3 regions of the Leptothrix sp. (in: b-proteobacteria) genome follow, and region 2 is predicted to be linked to each of the others. Evidence: predicted binding sites of a transcription regulator. Region 2 holds the regulator's gene; each other region holds the start of a gene.
What was found. Region 2 encodes sigma-54, which starts transcription at its own class of promoters, with help from an activator protein. Its sites were predicted from a motif close to TGGCANGNAANCTGCTTT; they were not measured.
Positions count from the first base shown of each region.

Region 1: a site for sigma-54 is predicted at 1,725-1,742, ahead of cydP (cytochrome oxidase putative small subunit CydP). Genes of this name have one in related genera too.
Region 3: a site for sigma-54 is predicted at 2,725-2,742, ahead of AC5IG3_RS11450 (P-II family nitrogen regulator). Genes of this name have one in related genera too.

Region 1 covers NZ_CBDFPH010000009.1:130,145-134,418, reverse strand. Annotated here, with positions in the region: gene AC5IG3_RS13985 (cytochrome ubiquinol oxidase subunit I) at 1-1,462, opposite strand, end outside; gene cydP (cytochrome oxidase putative small subunit CydP) at 1,452-1,697, opposite strand; gene AC5IG3_RS13975 (hypothetical protein) at 1,871-2,383, opposite strand; gene AC5IG3_RS13970 (Crp/Fnr family transcriptional regulator) at 2,447-3,064, shown strand; gene AC5IG3_RS13965 (MFS transporter) at 3,043-4,230, opposite strand; partial or broken gene AC5IG3_RS13960 (helix-turn-helix domain-containing protein) at 4,256-4,274, opposite strand, start outside.
Region 2 covers NZ_CBDFPH010000008.1:210,802-215,075, reverse strand. Annotated here, with positions in the region: gene AC5IG3_RS10160 (2-hydroxychromene-2-carboxylate isomerase) at 1-536, shown strand, start outside; gene AC5IG3_RS10155 (hypothetical protein) at 511-837, opposite strand; gene rpoN (RNA polymerase factor sigma-54) at 1,120-2,772, opposite strand; gene lptB (LPS export ABC transporter ATP-binding protein) at 2,794-3,570, opposite strand; gene lptA (lipopolysaccharide transport periplasmic protein LptA) at 3,567-4,136, opposite strand; gene AC5IG3_RS10135 (thiol:disulfide interchange protein DsbA/DsbL) at 4,139-4,274, opposite strand, start outside.
Region 3 covers NZ_CBDFPH010000008.1:469,887-474,160, reverse strand. Annotated here, with positions in the region: gene gshA (glutamate--cysteine ligase) at 1-600, opposite strand, end outside; gene AC5IG3_RS11455 (ammonium transporter) at 753-2,267, opposite strand; gene AC5IG3_RS11450 (P-II family nitrogen regulator) at 2,302-2,640, opposite strand; gene AC5IG3_RS11445 (YifB family Mg chelatase-like AAA ATPase) at 2,939-4,274, shown strand, end outside.

The sequences.
Region 1 (4,274 bases), on a different contig from region 2:
GCAGCACGGTGTAGAACACCACGAAGCCGGCCAGCGAGCCGTAGAGGTTGCCCACGCTCAGCGTCGACACGCTTAGGTGGGTGGGCAACACGCCGTAGATGGTCCAGGGCTGGCGACCGTACTCGGCCACGAACCAGCCCAGCTCGCAGGCCAGCCAGGGCGCGGGCAGCATCCACAGCGCCGCCTTCAGCAGCCAGGGCTTTTGAGCGCATTCGCTCTTGAGCGTGGTCCAGAACGCCAGGCCGAACAGCAGCAGCATCGCGAAGCCCAGGCCGACCATGGCGCGGAAGCTCCAGAACATCGGCGCCACGCGCGGCACGGTGGAATCGACCGCTTTCTGGATCATCTCGGGCGTCGCGTCCTGCACCCGGTCGGTGTACTTCTTCAGCAGCAGGCCGAAGCCAAGGTCGGCTTTCAAGCCATCAAAATGCGCCAGCAGCGCCGGGTCCTTGGGCGACTTGCGCAGCGCTTCCAGGGCGAGCACGGCCTGGATGCCGTTGACGATGCGCTCGCGGTTCTTCGCCTTGATTTCCTTGATGCCGGGAATCTCCTTGGTCAGCGACCGCGTGCCGATGATGCCCATCACCCACGGGATTTCGATCGCCCAGTCGTTCCTGGCCTCGGCCTCGTTCGGCCAGGCCAGGGCGTTGAAGGAAGCGGGCGCGGGCTCGGTCTCCCACATGGCCTCGATGGCGGCCATCTTGGTCTGCTGCGCCTCGCCCACGGTGTAGCCGGACTCGTCACCCAGCACGATCACCGAACACACGGACGCCAGCCCGAAGGCCGCCGCAATGCGGAAGCTGCGCCGCGCGAACTCGACGTCACGGCCCTTGAGCAGGTACCAGCTGCTGACCGACAGCACGAACATCGCGCCCGTCACGTAACCGGCCGACACGGTGTGCACGAACTTGGCCTGCGCATCGGGGTTGAACAGGATGGCCCAGAAGTCGGTCATCTCCATGCGCATGGTCACTGGGCTGAACTCGGCGCCGACCGGGTTCTGCATCCAGCCGTTGGCGATCAGGATCCACAGCGCGCTCAGGTTGGTGCCCAGCGCCATCAGCGTCGTCACCAGCAGGTGCTGCTGGCGGCTCAGGCGGTCCCAGCCGAAGAAGAACAGGCCGAACATGGTCGATTCGAGGAAGAAGGCCATCAGCCCCTCGATCGCCAGCGGCGCGCCGAAGATGTCGCCCACGTAGTGCGAGTAGTAGGCCCAGTTGGTGCCGAACTGGAATTCGAGCGTGATGCCGGTGGTCACGCCCAGCGCAAAGTTGATGCCGAAGAGCTTGCCCCAGAAGCGGGTCATGTCCTTGTAGATGACCTTGCCGGTCATCACGTAGACGGCCTCCATGATGACCAGCAGCCAGACCATGCCGACGGTGAGCGGCACGAAGAGAAAGTGGTACATCGCCGTGGCGGCAAACTGCAGCCGCGACAGGTCGACGAGCTGTTCACTGATCATGGGAACGGGTCCTGGTATCCCGGACGTCCGGGGTGGGGGCTGATGCCTGGAGAGGAGCCTCCGACGCGGCCTGCGCCACGCCCAGCAGGCGGGCGGCGGCATCGGCGTCGACGCTGACACGCTGGTCGCGCACCACCGCCCACCACAGCGCGGTGAGCACCAGCACCTTCAACACCACCACCCAGACCAGGTGGCGGTTGAGGGATTGCACGAAACGCTGCGCTGCCAGATTCACGTCAATTGCTCCTTGATGCAGCGCATGACTCCAAGAAGCGTGCCAGGCTGCCTGGCCCGGGAAGCGTCGATTTCACGGCCTCACAGCCCCGGCAGCGGCCCCATCACTGCCATTCCGGCTGCCACCCCGACTGCCAGGCACTGCCGCACACTGCCAGCCTCATCACCCCGGGTTCACTGCAGCCGGTAACCCGCATGGCAGGCCACGCAGGCCTGGGTGGTGCGGGCCAGTGCGGCCAGCGCGGGCTTGAGGTCACCTGTGGCGGCGGCGTTCTGGGCCTCGACCGCAAACTGGCTGGCGCTCCGGTGCATGCTGGTGCCCACGTCCTGCATGCCCTGCGGCATGAGCTTGGCGGCCTCGTGGGCGTTGTGCGCCTTCAGCGAGGTCATGCCCAGCCGCTGCTCGGCAATCTGCGCGGCGCGATCGGGCGCATTGGCAGCCAGCGCCTCCTGGATCTGCGCCAGGGCCAGCAGGTGATCGCGCATGTTCGCCAGCGTGTGGTCGCGCATCGCGGGCGGGTACTTGACCAGCTCGCGCAGGTCCGGGACGGCGGCATGCGCCGGGGCCGCATCGGCTGCGGCAGCGCCATGGCCGTGGCCGTGGTGCTGGGCCAACGCGCCGGTCTGGCCGTACAGTGCGGCGGCGCTCAGACCGAGAGCCAGCACGAGGGAGCGGAGTTTGATCATGGCAGTCAGCCCTTCAGGACAGTGGAAAAGTGCGCAGCCTAAAGAGGCCGGCGCCCAACGCCTATGACTGCAGTCATATCCCACCCCGAGGTCTGGCAACGCCCGCCCCTGGCGCAGTTCACGCCGTGGCTGCGCGAACTGGCGCGCCCGCTGCAACTGGCCAAAGGCTGCAGCCTGTTCGTGACCGGCCAGACGCCGAGCCAGATGTTCTACGTCGCCCACGGCGAAGCGGTGATGAGCCGCACCGACCGCAGCGGCCGCCTGCTGATCCTGCAACGCGCCTCAGGCGGCTTTCTGGCCGAGGCCAGCCTGCGCAGCACGCGCTACCACTGCGATGCCACGGCACTGAGCGACTGCGCGCTGATCGCCCTGCCGGTGGCCGCGCTGCACGAGGCCATCGACCAGGACGCCGACACCCGCTGGGCCTGGATCGGCATGCTGTCGTCAGAAATCCGCCGCCAGCGTGGCCACGCCGAGCGCCTGGCCCTCAAGACCGTGCGCGAGCGGCTGCTGCACCTGCTGATCACCCAGGGCGAAGACGGCCGCCTGCCCCTGCCCGGCAGCAAGAAAGACCTCGCCGCCGAGCTGGGCGTGTCCCACGAGGCGCTCTACCGCACGCTGGCCATGCTTCAGCGCGAAGGCGTGCTGCGCCAGGACGATCAGGCGCTGATGCTGTGTTGAACGGCGCTGCGCCGCTGCCGCACGGCCAGCCACGCCAGAGCCGCGCCGAGCAGGCTCAGCGGCAGCAGCGAGCCCAGGTTCATGGCCTGCCAGCCGCCGGTGGTGACCAGCGCGCCGGAGCCGAAGGCAGTGAGCGTCATGGTGGCGTAGACGCAGAAATCGACCGCCGCCTGCGCGGTGGTGCGCTCCTCGGGCCGGTAGGTTTCTGTGGCGAGCGTGGTGCCGCCGATGAAGAGGAAGTTCCAGCCCACCCCCAGCGTGATCAGCGCGGCCAGGAAGTGCATCAGGTCGACGCCTGACAAGGCAATCAGCACGCAGACGATGTTGAGGGCCAGCCCGACCACCATCACCGGCAGCGCACCAAAGCGCTTGATGAGCGCACCGGTGAAGAAGCTCGGCACGTACATGCCCAGCACATGCCATTCCAGCACCAGGGCGGCGGCCGAGAACGGGTGGGCGCATTGCGCCATGGCGATGGGCGTGGCCGACATCAGCAGGCTCATGACGCCGTAGCCCAGCGCGCAGGCCGCCACCGCGATGATGAAGACCGGCTGGCGGGCGATTTCGCGCAGCGGACGGCCGCTGGCGGCGGGCGTGCCGGGTTCGGTCAAGGGCGGAAACTGGATGCGCGACATCAGCAGCATCGCCAGCAAGGCCACGCCGACCAGCGCAATGTAGGCGCCGGCGTAAGGCTGGGGCAGCGCATCGCGGGTGGCCGTCGCCAGGTTGGGACCGACGATGGCGCCCAGAATGCCGCCCGCCAGCACCCAGGAAATCGCCTTTTCCTTCAGCGACGGGCCGACCAGTTCGGTCGCTGCAAAGCGGTAGAGCGAGGCGTTGGCCTGGTAGTAGCCGGCCAGCACGGTCGCAGCGGTCAGCAGCCAGAAACTGCCGCTGATGGCCGCCCAGGCGCACAGCGCCGAGGCCGCCATCGCGACGACCAGCCCGAGCTGAAACGTGCGCCGCCGCCCCCAGGCACGCTGGTGCCGCGCCACCAGCGGCGCCGCCAGCGCCCCGCCGGCCACGTAGGCGGCCATGGGCAGCGTGGCCATCCAGGCCGCAGGCGCCAGACTCAGGCCGACCAGCCCGTTGACGGCAATGAAGGTGACGTTGTTGGACAGGAACAGGCCCTGGCAGAGGGCGAGCAACAGCAGTTGGACGTTCATGAGGGCTTTCCTGACAGGGTCTCGTTCAGGCCAGCCCGAGCGCC
Region 2 (4,274 bases):
ACCTGGCCCTGCGGCACGGCCGCACGGTGCGCTGGCACGCGATCCTGCTGGGGGCAACTTTTCAGGCCGCCGAACTGAAAAGCCCGGTATCGCACCCGCTCAAGCGCGAATACTCGCTGCACGACTTCGCCCGCTCGGCACGCATGGCCGATGTGCCGATGGTGATGCCCTCGCCGTTTCCGATTTCGACCCAGAACGCCGCCCGGCTGTTCTGGTGGCTGGACGCGCAAGACCCGCAACGCGCGGCAGCCTGGGCGCACGCCGGGTTGCGGGCCTACTTCACCCGCAACATCGACCTGAGCCGGCCGGATGCGCTCGCGACACTGGCGGCAGAGTTCGGCGTGAACGCCGGGCAGGCGGCTGCGGTCTGTGCCGACCCGGTCTGGAAGGACAAGCTGCGCCAGGAGAACGACGCGGCGATTGCTGCCGGCGTGTTCGGCGCCCCGTTCTTCATCATCGATGGGGAGCCGTTCTGGGGCAATGACCGGCAGCAGCAGATGGAGCGCTGGCTCAGCCCAGGCGCGTGTCAGCCTTGACCGCTGCCGCGGATGCGCCGTAGCGCGTGACCTGCTGGGAGCGCTGGCGCTGGGTGTCTTCGGCGCTCAGGCGCTGGAACTGCTCAGCCAAACGCGCCAGTTCATCGCTGCCGCAGGAGCGGCACAGGCTGACCACGGCGCGGGCGTAGTCGGGCGGGCCCAGCAGCAGGGAAATATCGACGTCTTCGCCCAACTCGGTCAGCAGCAGCTGATGGATGCGCGTGGCAATCTGGGATCGGGTGGCGACGCTGGGGACGGTGCTGTTCGGGGTGTTTTCGATCGTCGGGGCAGGGGTGGTCATGGCCGGGTCTCCTCATCTCACGCCATGCTCTATGCAGAGGCCGTGCCGCGCCACCCAGGCAAACGCGCAAAATTGAACCCAAGTGTTTCCGGGGTGCGCTAAGTCACACTGCCGAGGCAGTTCGACAACAAGAGGTGCCTTTTCTCACCGTAAAGTCAGCGCCCACTCTCGTCCTGGCGCTCAAGGTTCCGCACGCGGGCGGGCCCTGTGCACCAAGGTCGGGCCCCCGCCGACCCAGACCGGGACACGCTGCCCGGAACCGGTTCACGCGCGGGCGTCGCCTCAGATTTCCTTGCGCAGATTGGCCGGGGCGATCTTGAGCGCCTCGCGGTACTTGGCCACGGTGCGGCGCGCGACCTGGATGCCCTGCTCTTCGAGCATCGCGCTCAGCTGGCTGTCCGACAGCGGCTTCTTGCCGTCCTCGGCCGCAACGAACTGCTTGATCAGCGCCCGCACCGCCGTGCTGCTGGCGTTGCCGCCGGCCTCGGTGTTGAGCGAGCTGCCGAAGAAGTACTTCAGCTCGAAGGTACCGAACGGCGTGTTCATGTACTTGGCGGTGGTCACGCGCGAGATGGTCGACTCGTGCAAGCCGAGTTCATCGGCGATCTCGCGCAGCACCAGCGGCTTCATCGCGATCTCGCCGTGGGTGAAGAAGCCCTTCTGGCGCTCGACGATGGCCTGCGAGACGCGCTGGATGGTGTCGAAGCGCTGCAGGATGTTCTTGACGAACCAGCGCGCCTCCTGGAGGCGGGCCGACAGCGTCGCGCCGCTGGCATCGGCCGTGCCGCGCGTGCCGCTGCGGTGCTGGCGCAGCACCTGGGCGTACATGTCGTTGATGCGCAGCTTGGGCATCACGTCGGGGTTGAGCACCACCTTCCAGCCGCGGCCGCTCTTTTGCACGATCACGTCGGGCACGACGATGTTGGCCTCGGCGCGCGCAAATCGGCGACCGGGCTTGGGTTCGAGCTTGACGATCAGGCTCTGCGCGTCGCGGATCAGGTCCTCATCGGCACCGGTGGCTGCCGTCAGTTTCTTGACGTCGCGCCGCGCCAGCAGCGCCAGATGGCTCTGGCAGATGGTCTGCGCCAGCGACTGCGCCGGGCTCGCGGGCAGTTCGCGCAGCTGCAGCACCAGGCATTCGGCCAGGTCGCGGGCGCCCACGCCGGTCGGCTCCAGGCTTTGCAGCCAGCCAAGCGCGACGCGCAGGCGGTCCATCAGGTCTTCGCGCAGCTCGGCGGCCACTTGGGCAGCCACCGCCGGGTCGGGCGGGATGGCGGCCACGCCCAGCTCAGCCACCTCGACCGCTTCCAGGCCGGTGGCCAGGCGCTCGGCGATCTCGTCCAGACCGTCGGCCAGGTAGCCGTCTTCGTTGAGCGAGTCGATCAGCGACTCGACCAGCAGGATGTCCTCGGCCGCCAGGCGCATGCCCAGCAGCTGGTCGCGCAGGTGGTCGGGCAGGCTGGGCGTGAAGGTGGAGCGCTCGCTCCAGTCGCTGTCGTCGTCGTCCGGCGCGGCGTTGCGGGAGCCGGGCAGCTCGGAACTGCCGTGGTAGTCGTCGCGGTCGCCGTTGCTGTCCCAGTCGTCGGCGGTGGGCGTGGAGCTGAAGTCGAGCTGCTCGGCGCCCGGTTCGCCCTCGCCGCTGCCGGCCGAGGACTCGATGGCCGACTCGCCGGAGGTGTCGGGCGCGCTGCGGTCACGCTCCCAGGATTCGTCGGCGGCGCTGGTGCGCTCGGCCGGCGGCGCCGTTTCAGGATCGGGCGTGGCACCGGAGCCGGAACTGTCGTCCTCGGCTTCCAGGAAGGGGTTCTGTTCGAGCATCTGCTCGACTTCCTGGTGCAACTCCAGGGTCGAGAGTTGCAGCAGGCGGATGGATTGCTGCAGCTGGGGCGTGAGCGCCAGATGCTGCGAGAGGCGGACCTGCAGGGACGGTTTCACGGGAATCAGCTCTTGGTGGCGTTACATGCGGAAATGCTCGCCGAGGTAAACCTTGCGCACGTCAGGGTTCTCGACGATGTCGGCCGGGCGGCCTTCGGCCAGCACCCGGCCTTCGCTGATGATGTAGGCGCGATCGCAGATGCCCAGCGTCTCGCGCACGTTGTGGTCGGTGATCAGCACGCCGATGCCCCGGTTCTTGAGGAAACCGATGATGCGCTGGATCTCGATCACCGCAATCGGGTCGACCCCCGCAAACGGCTCGTCGAGCAGGATGAAGCGCGGCTGGGTGGCAAGCGCGCGGGCGATCTCGACGCGGCGGCGCTCGCCGCCCGAGAGCGCCGGCGCCGGGCTGTCGCGCAGCCGCTCGATCGACAGGTCGGCCAGCAGGCCGTCGAGCAGCTGCTCGATGCGGGTGTCGCTGTAGGGCTTGCCCTGGGCGTCGCGCTGCAACTCCAGCACGGCGCGGATGTTTTCCTCGACCGTCAGGCGCCGGAAGATCGACGCCTCCTGCGGCAGGTAGGACAGGCCGAGCCGGGCGCGCTCATGGATCGGCAGGCGCTGCACCGGCGCGCCGTCGATGCGGATCTGGCCGGCATCGGCCCGCACCAGCCCGACCAGCATGTAGAAGCTGGTGGTCTTGCCGGCGCCGTTGGGGCCGAGCAGGCCGACCACCTCGCCGCTGCGCACCGCCAGGTGCACGTCTTTCACGACCTTGCGCGCGCCATAGCTCTTTTGCAGGCCGGTGGCCTCCAGGCGGCTCTCGGTCAGGCTTGCCGGCGTGGCGGGCACGCCGCTCAACGGGCGCCCCCCGGTGCAGATGCGCTGGCCGCCGGGCGTGGCGTCACCACGCCGCGCACGCGGCCCGTGCCGCTGGCGCCTGCGGCGCCGCCCTGCACGTCGAAGGCGTCACGCGCCTGGTCGTAGGTGATGGTCTGGCCGCTGATCTCGTCGGCCAGCACGCCTGCGCGCAGCAGCCGCACGCGCGCCTGCTGGGTGAAGCGCACGGTCTCGGTGGTGGCGTCGTACTCGATGCGCTGGGCCTGGCCGTTGATCAGCTCGTCGATGCCGTCGCGCTTCTGCTCGAAGCTGGCCGGCTCGGCCTCGCTGCCCAGCGCCAGCACGATCTGGCCTTGCGGCGTTTCGCGCAATTCGACCTCGCGTGCCTTGATTAGCAGCGTGCCGCGCCGGATCTCGACGCCGCCGCTCAGCAGCTTGACGCGCTTCTTGCCGTCGATGCGCAACTGGCCGGCATCGAACTGCAGCGGCAGATCACGGTCGGCTCGCTCAGCCTGGGCCGGCACGGCGGCCGCGATCAGGACCGCAGCGATCAGGGCGAAGCGAATCAGCACAGGGCAAAACGGCACGCTCAGCCGCCCTTGCGAATGCGCGCGACCAGCTGATCGGTCAACGCCAGGGCGCGCGTGGCGCCTTCGCTCTCGGGTGCGCCCTCGCCACCGGCCAGCGCGGGCGAGGTGTAGAAGCGGCCGTGGATGCCGATCGAC
Region 3 (4,274 bases), 260 kb from region 2:
CGCATGCAGCGGTGGCAGCAGGTATTGCTCGTGCAGGCCCTGCAGCACGGCCGGAATGCCCGCCGACAGGTCGTTGTTGAGCAGGATGGTGCAGGGATCGAAACCCTTCAAGCCCAGCCGGCGCGGCGTGCGCAGCAGCGGCTCGATCACCAGCTGCTCGCCGCTGGGCAGGTCGAGCGTCATCGGCTCCTTGACCTCGGGGTCGAGCGTGCCCAGCCGCACGTTCAGGCCGGCCTGCGTGAAGATCTCGCGCAGGCGTGCCACGTTGGTCAGGTAGAAGGTGTTGCGCGTGTGCTTTTCGGGGATCAACAGCAGGTTCTTGGCTTCGGGGCAGATCTTCTCGATCGCGGCCATCGCCGCCTGGACCGCCAGCGGCATCATCTCGGGCGTCAGGTTATTCCAGCCGCCCGGATAGAGATTGGTGTCGACCGGCGCGAGCTTGAAGCCCGCGTTACGCAGATCTACCGAGCTATAGAACGGCGGCGTGTGCTCCATCCATTCCAGCCGGAACCAGCGCTCGATGGCAGGCATCGATTCCAGGATACGGGCCTCCAGCTCGTTGATCGGGCCATTCAGTGCGGTGACGAGGTGAGGAACCATGATGAGTGCCGTTCGGTGCTGAGTCGGTCGATTCTAGGAAGCTCCGCACGTGGGGGTGGCGACCCAAAACAAAAGGGGCCGCACATGGCGACCCCTCTTTCAGATGAGGACGACCCGGAAACCCGAGCCGATCCGCAAACCTGCTGCTGACCTTACTTGTGATAAGCGGTCTCGCCGTGCGAGCTGATGTCCAGACCTTCGCGCTCTTCCTCTTCGGTCACGCGCAGGCCGATCACCAGGTCGACCACCTTGAAGGCGATCACCGAGACCACACCCGACCACACCACGGTGATCAGCACGGCCTTCAGCTGGACCATGAACTGCGCAGCCACCGAATAGACGTCCGGCGCAATCATGCCGACCGTGACCCAGTCGCCCACGGCGCTCGGGCCACCCAGGTTGGGCGAGTTGAAGACACCGGTCAGCAGCGCGCCGACGATGCCGCCAATGCCGTGCACACCGAAGACGTCGAGCGAGTCGTCCGCGCCCAGCAGCTTCTTCAGGCTGGTCACACCCCACAGGCAGGCGAAGCCGGCGATCAGGCCGATCACCAGGCCACCGACGATGCCCACGTTGCCCGCTGCCGGCGTGATCGCCACCAGACCGGCCACGGCGCCCGAAGCGGCACCCAGCATCGACGCCTTGCCCTTGAGCAGCGACTCACCCACGCACCAGGCCAGCACCGCAGCAGCGGTCGCGAAGAAGGTGTTGATGAAGGCCAGGGCGGCAAAGCCGTTGGCTTCCAGTGCCGAGCCGGCGTTGAAACCGAACCAGCCCACCCACAGCAGCGAGGCACCGACCATGGTCAGCGTCAGCGAGTGCGGCGTGAAGGCTTCGCGGCCATAACCGACGCGCTTGCCCGACATGTACGCGCCCACCAGACCGGCCACGGCCGCGTTGATGTGCACCACGGTGCCGCCAGCAAAGTCCAGAGCACCCATCTGCCAGATGTAGCCAGCCTTGGCATTCATCTCATCGACCACACCTGCGGCACTGTAGGCGTCCGGGCCCATCCAGAACCAGACCATGTGAGCCACCGGCAAGTAGCTGAAGGTGAACCAGATCACCATGAACAGCAGCACGGCGCTGAACTTCATGCGCTCGGCGAACGCGCCCACGATCAGTGCGCAGGTGATGCCCGCGAACGTGGCCTGGAAAGCGGCAAACACGATTTCCGGGATGTAGACACCCTTGCTGAACGTCGCGGCGTTGGCGAACGTGCCCGCCACGTTGTCCCACACGCCGTGCATCAGGATGCGGTCGAAGCCGCCGATGAAGGCGTTGCCCTCGGTGAAGGCCAGGCTGTAGCCGTACAGGGCCCACAGCACAACGATCAGCGAGAACGTGACCATCACCTGCATCAGCACCGACAGCATGTTCTTGGCGCGCACCAGGCCGCCGTAGAACAGCGCCAGGCCCGGCACCGTCATCAGGATGACGAGCAGCGTGGAGACCATCATCCAGGCGGTATCCGCCTTGTTGGGCACCGGCGCCGCAACGGCGGGCGCAGCATCCGCAGCCGGTGCGGCCGCTTCCACAGCCGCCGAAGCGGCCTCCATCACGGCCGATGCCGCCGCCGCAGGCTCGGAAGCCGCCTGCGCCAGCACACCGCCGGCAAAGCCCAGCACGGCCAGGCCCAGTACAAGTTTGGCTAGAAATTTCTTCATGGTTGTCTGTCTCGGGTAGAGGACTCGCGGGCGCTCAGAGCGCGTCTTTGCCGGTTTCGCCGGTGCGGATGCGCAGCACCTGCTCCAGCGTCGTCACGAAAATCTTGCCGTCACCGATCTTGCCGGTGCGGGCGGCGCCTTCGATGGCCTCGATGACACGTTCGACGACAGCGTCATCGACAGCCGCTTCGATCTTGACCTTGGGCAAGAAATCGACCACGTACTCGGCGCCGCGGTACAACTCGGTGTGGCCCTTCTGGCGGCCGAAGCCCTTGACCTCGGTCACGGTGATGCCTTGCACGCCGATGTTGCTGAGGGCTTCACGCACCTCGTCGAGCTTGAAGGGTTTGATGATGGCGGTGACCATTTTCATGGCGCTCTCCTGGTGGAGTTGACGGAACAGGACAAAGTGGGAACGCGGTTGCTTGAGATAAGCGCTGCGTTTCAGTGACCTCTATCTGCAGCTTCCATGCCATCTTTTGAGATGTGGATTTACCGCCGGGACGCCCCGATATGGCGCGCCATCCATGCGCCATATCGGCGCCATGCACCGTACACACACTCACAAGTTGCACCAATAAGGTGCAACCCCCAAAAGGGGGAATCGCGATCTGCGGCATCGTGCACACAATCCATCGCACTGACCGCTCTCGCCTCCGGGCGCATGCACCATGTCGCTCGCCCTGATTCACAGCCGCGCCCTGCTGGGCCTGCAGGCCCCGGAAGTCACGGTCGAAGTCCATCTGGCCAACGGTTTGCCGGGTTTTACTTTGGTCGGCCTGGCCGAGACCGAGGTCAAGGAAGCCCGCGAGCGTGTGCGCGCCGCACTGCAGAACAGCGGGCTGGACTTCCCGCACAACAAGCGCATCACCGTCAATCTGGCGCCGGCCGACCTGCCCAAGGAAGGCGGACGCTTCGATCTGCCGATCGCGCTGGGCATCCTCGCCGCCAGCGGCCAGATCGAGACGGCCGGTCTCGCCGAGATGGAATTCGCCGGCGAGCTGTCCCTGGCCGGCGACCTGCGCCCGGTACGCGGCGCACTCGCCATGGCGCTGGCCCTGCAGCGCAGCGCCCACCCGCGCTGGCTGGTGTTGCCCCAGGCCAGTGCACAGGAAGCCGCCCGGGTGCACGGCTTGCGCCTGCGCAGTGCCCGTCATCTGCTCGACGTGGTGCAGGCGCTGCAGGCCCCCGACGTCGCCCAGCCGCTGTCCACGCCGCAACCGAGCGAACCAGCACCGCCACCCCCGCTGCCAGACCTGCGTGAGGTCAAAGGCCAGACCGTCGCCAAGCGGGCGCTGGAAGTGGCAGCAGCAGGCGGCCACAGCGTTTTGCTGGTCGGCCCGCCGGGCACCGGCAAGTCGATGCTGGCGCAGCGGCTGGCGGGATTGCTGCCGGCGCTGACCGAGGCGCAGGCGCTGGAATCCGCCGCCATCCTGAGTCTGGCGGGCCAGTTTCACGCCGACCGCTGGGGCCGGCGGGTGCTGCGCTCGCCGCACCACAGCGCGTCATCGGTGGCGCTGGTGGGGGGTGGCTCGCCACCGCGGCCGGGCGAGATCTCGCTGGCGCACCATGGCGTGCTGTTCCTTGACGAACTGCCCGAATTTCCCCGTGCGGCACTTGAGGCGCTGCGCGAGCCGCTGGAAAGCGGCCGCATCACCATCTCCCGCGCCGCGCGGCAGGCCGAGTTCCCGGCGCGCTGCCAATTGATCGCCGCCATGAACCCCTGCCCGTGCGGCCAACTGGGCTCGCCGCTGCTGGCGTGTCGCTGCAGCCCGGAGCAGATCACGCGCTACCAGGGCAAGCTGTCCGGCCCGCTGCTTGATCGCATTGATCTGCGGGTGGAAGTGCTCTCGGTCGCTCCCGAAGCCCTGAGCGCCGCCCCCGACGGCGAGCCCAGCGTCCAGGTAGCAGAACGCGTGGCGCTGGCGCGCGAACGCCAGACCGCGCGCCAAGGCTGCAGCAACGCCGAACTCGACACCGCCGGACTCGACCTCCACGCCGCGCTGG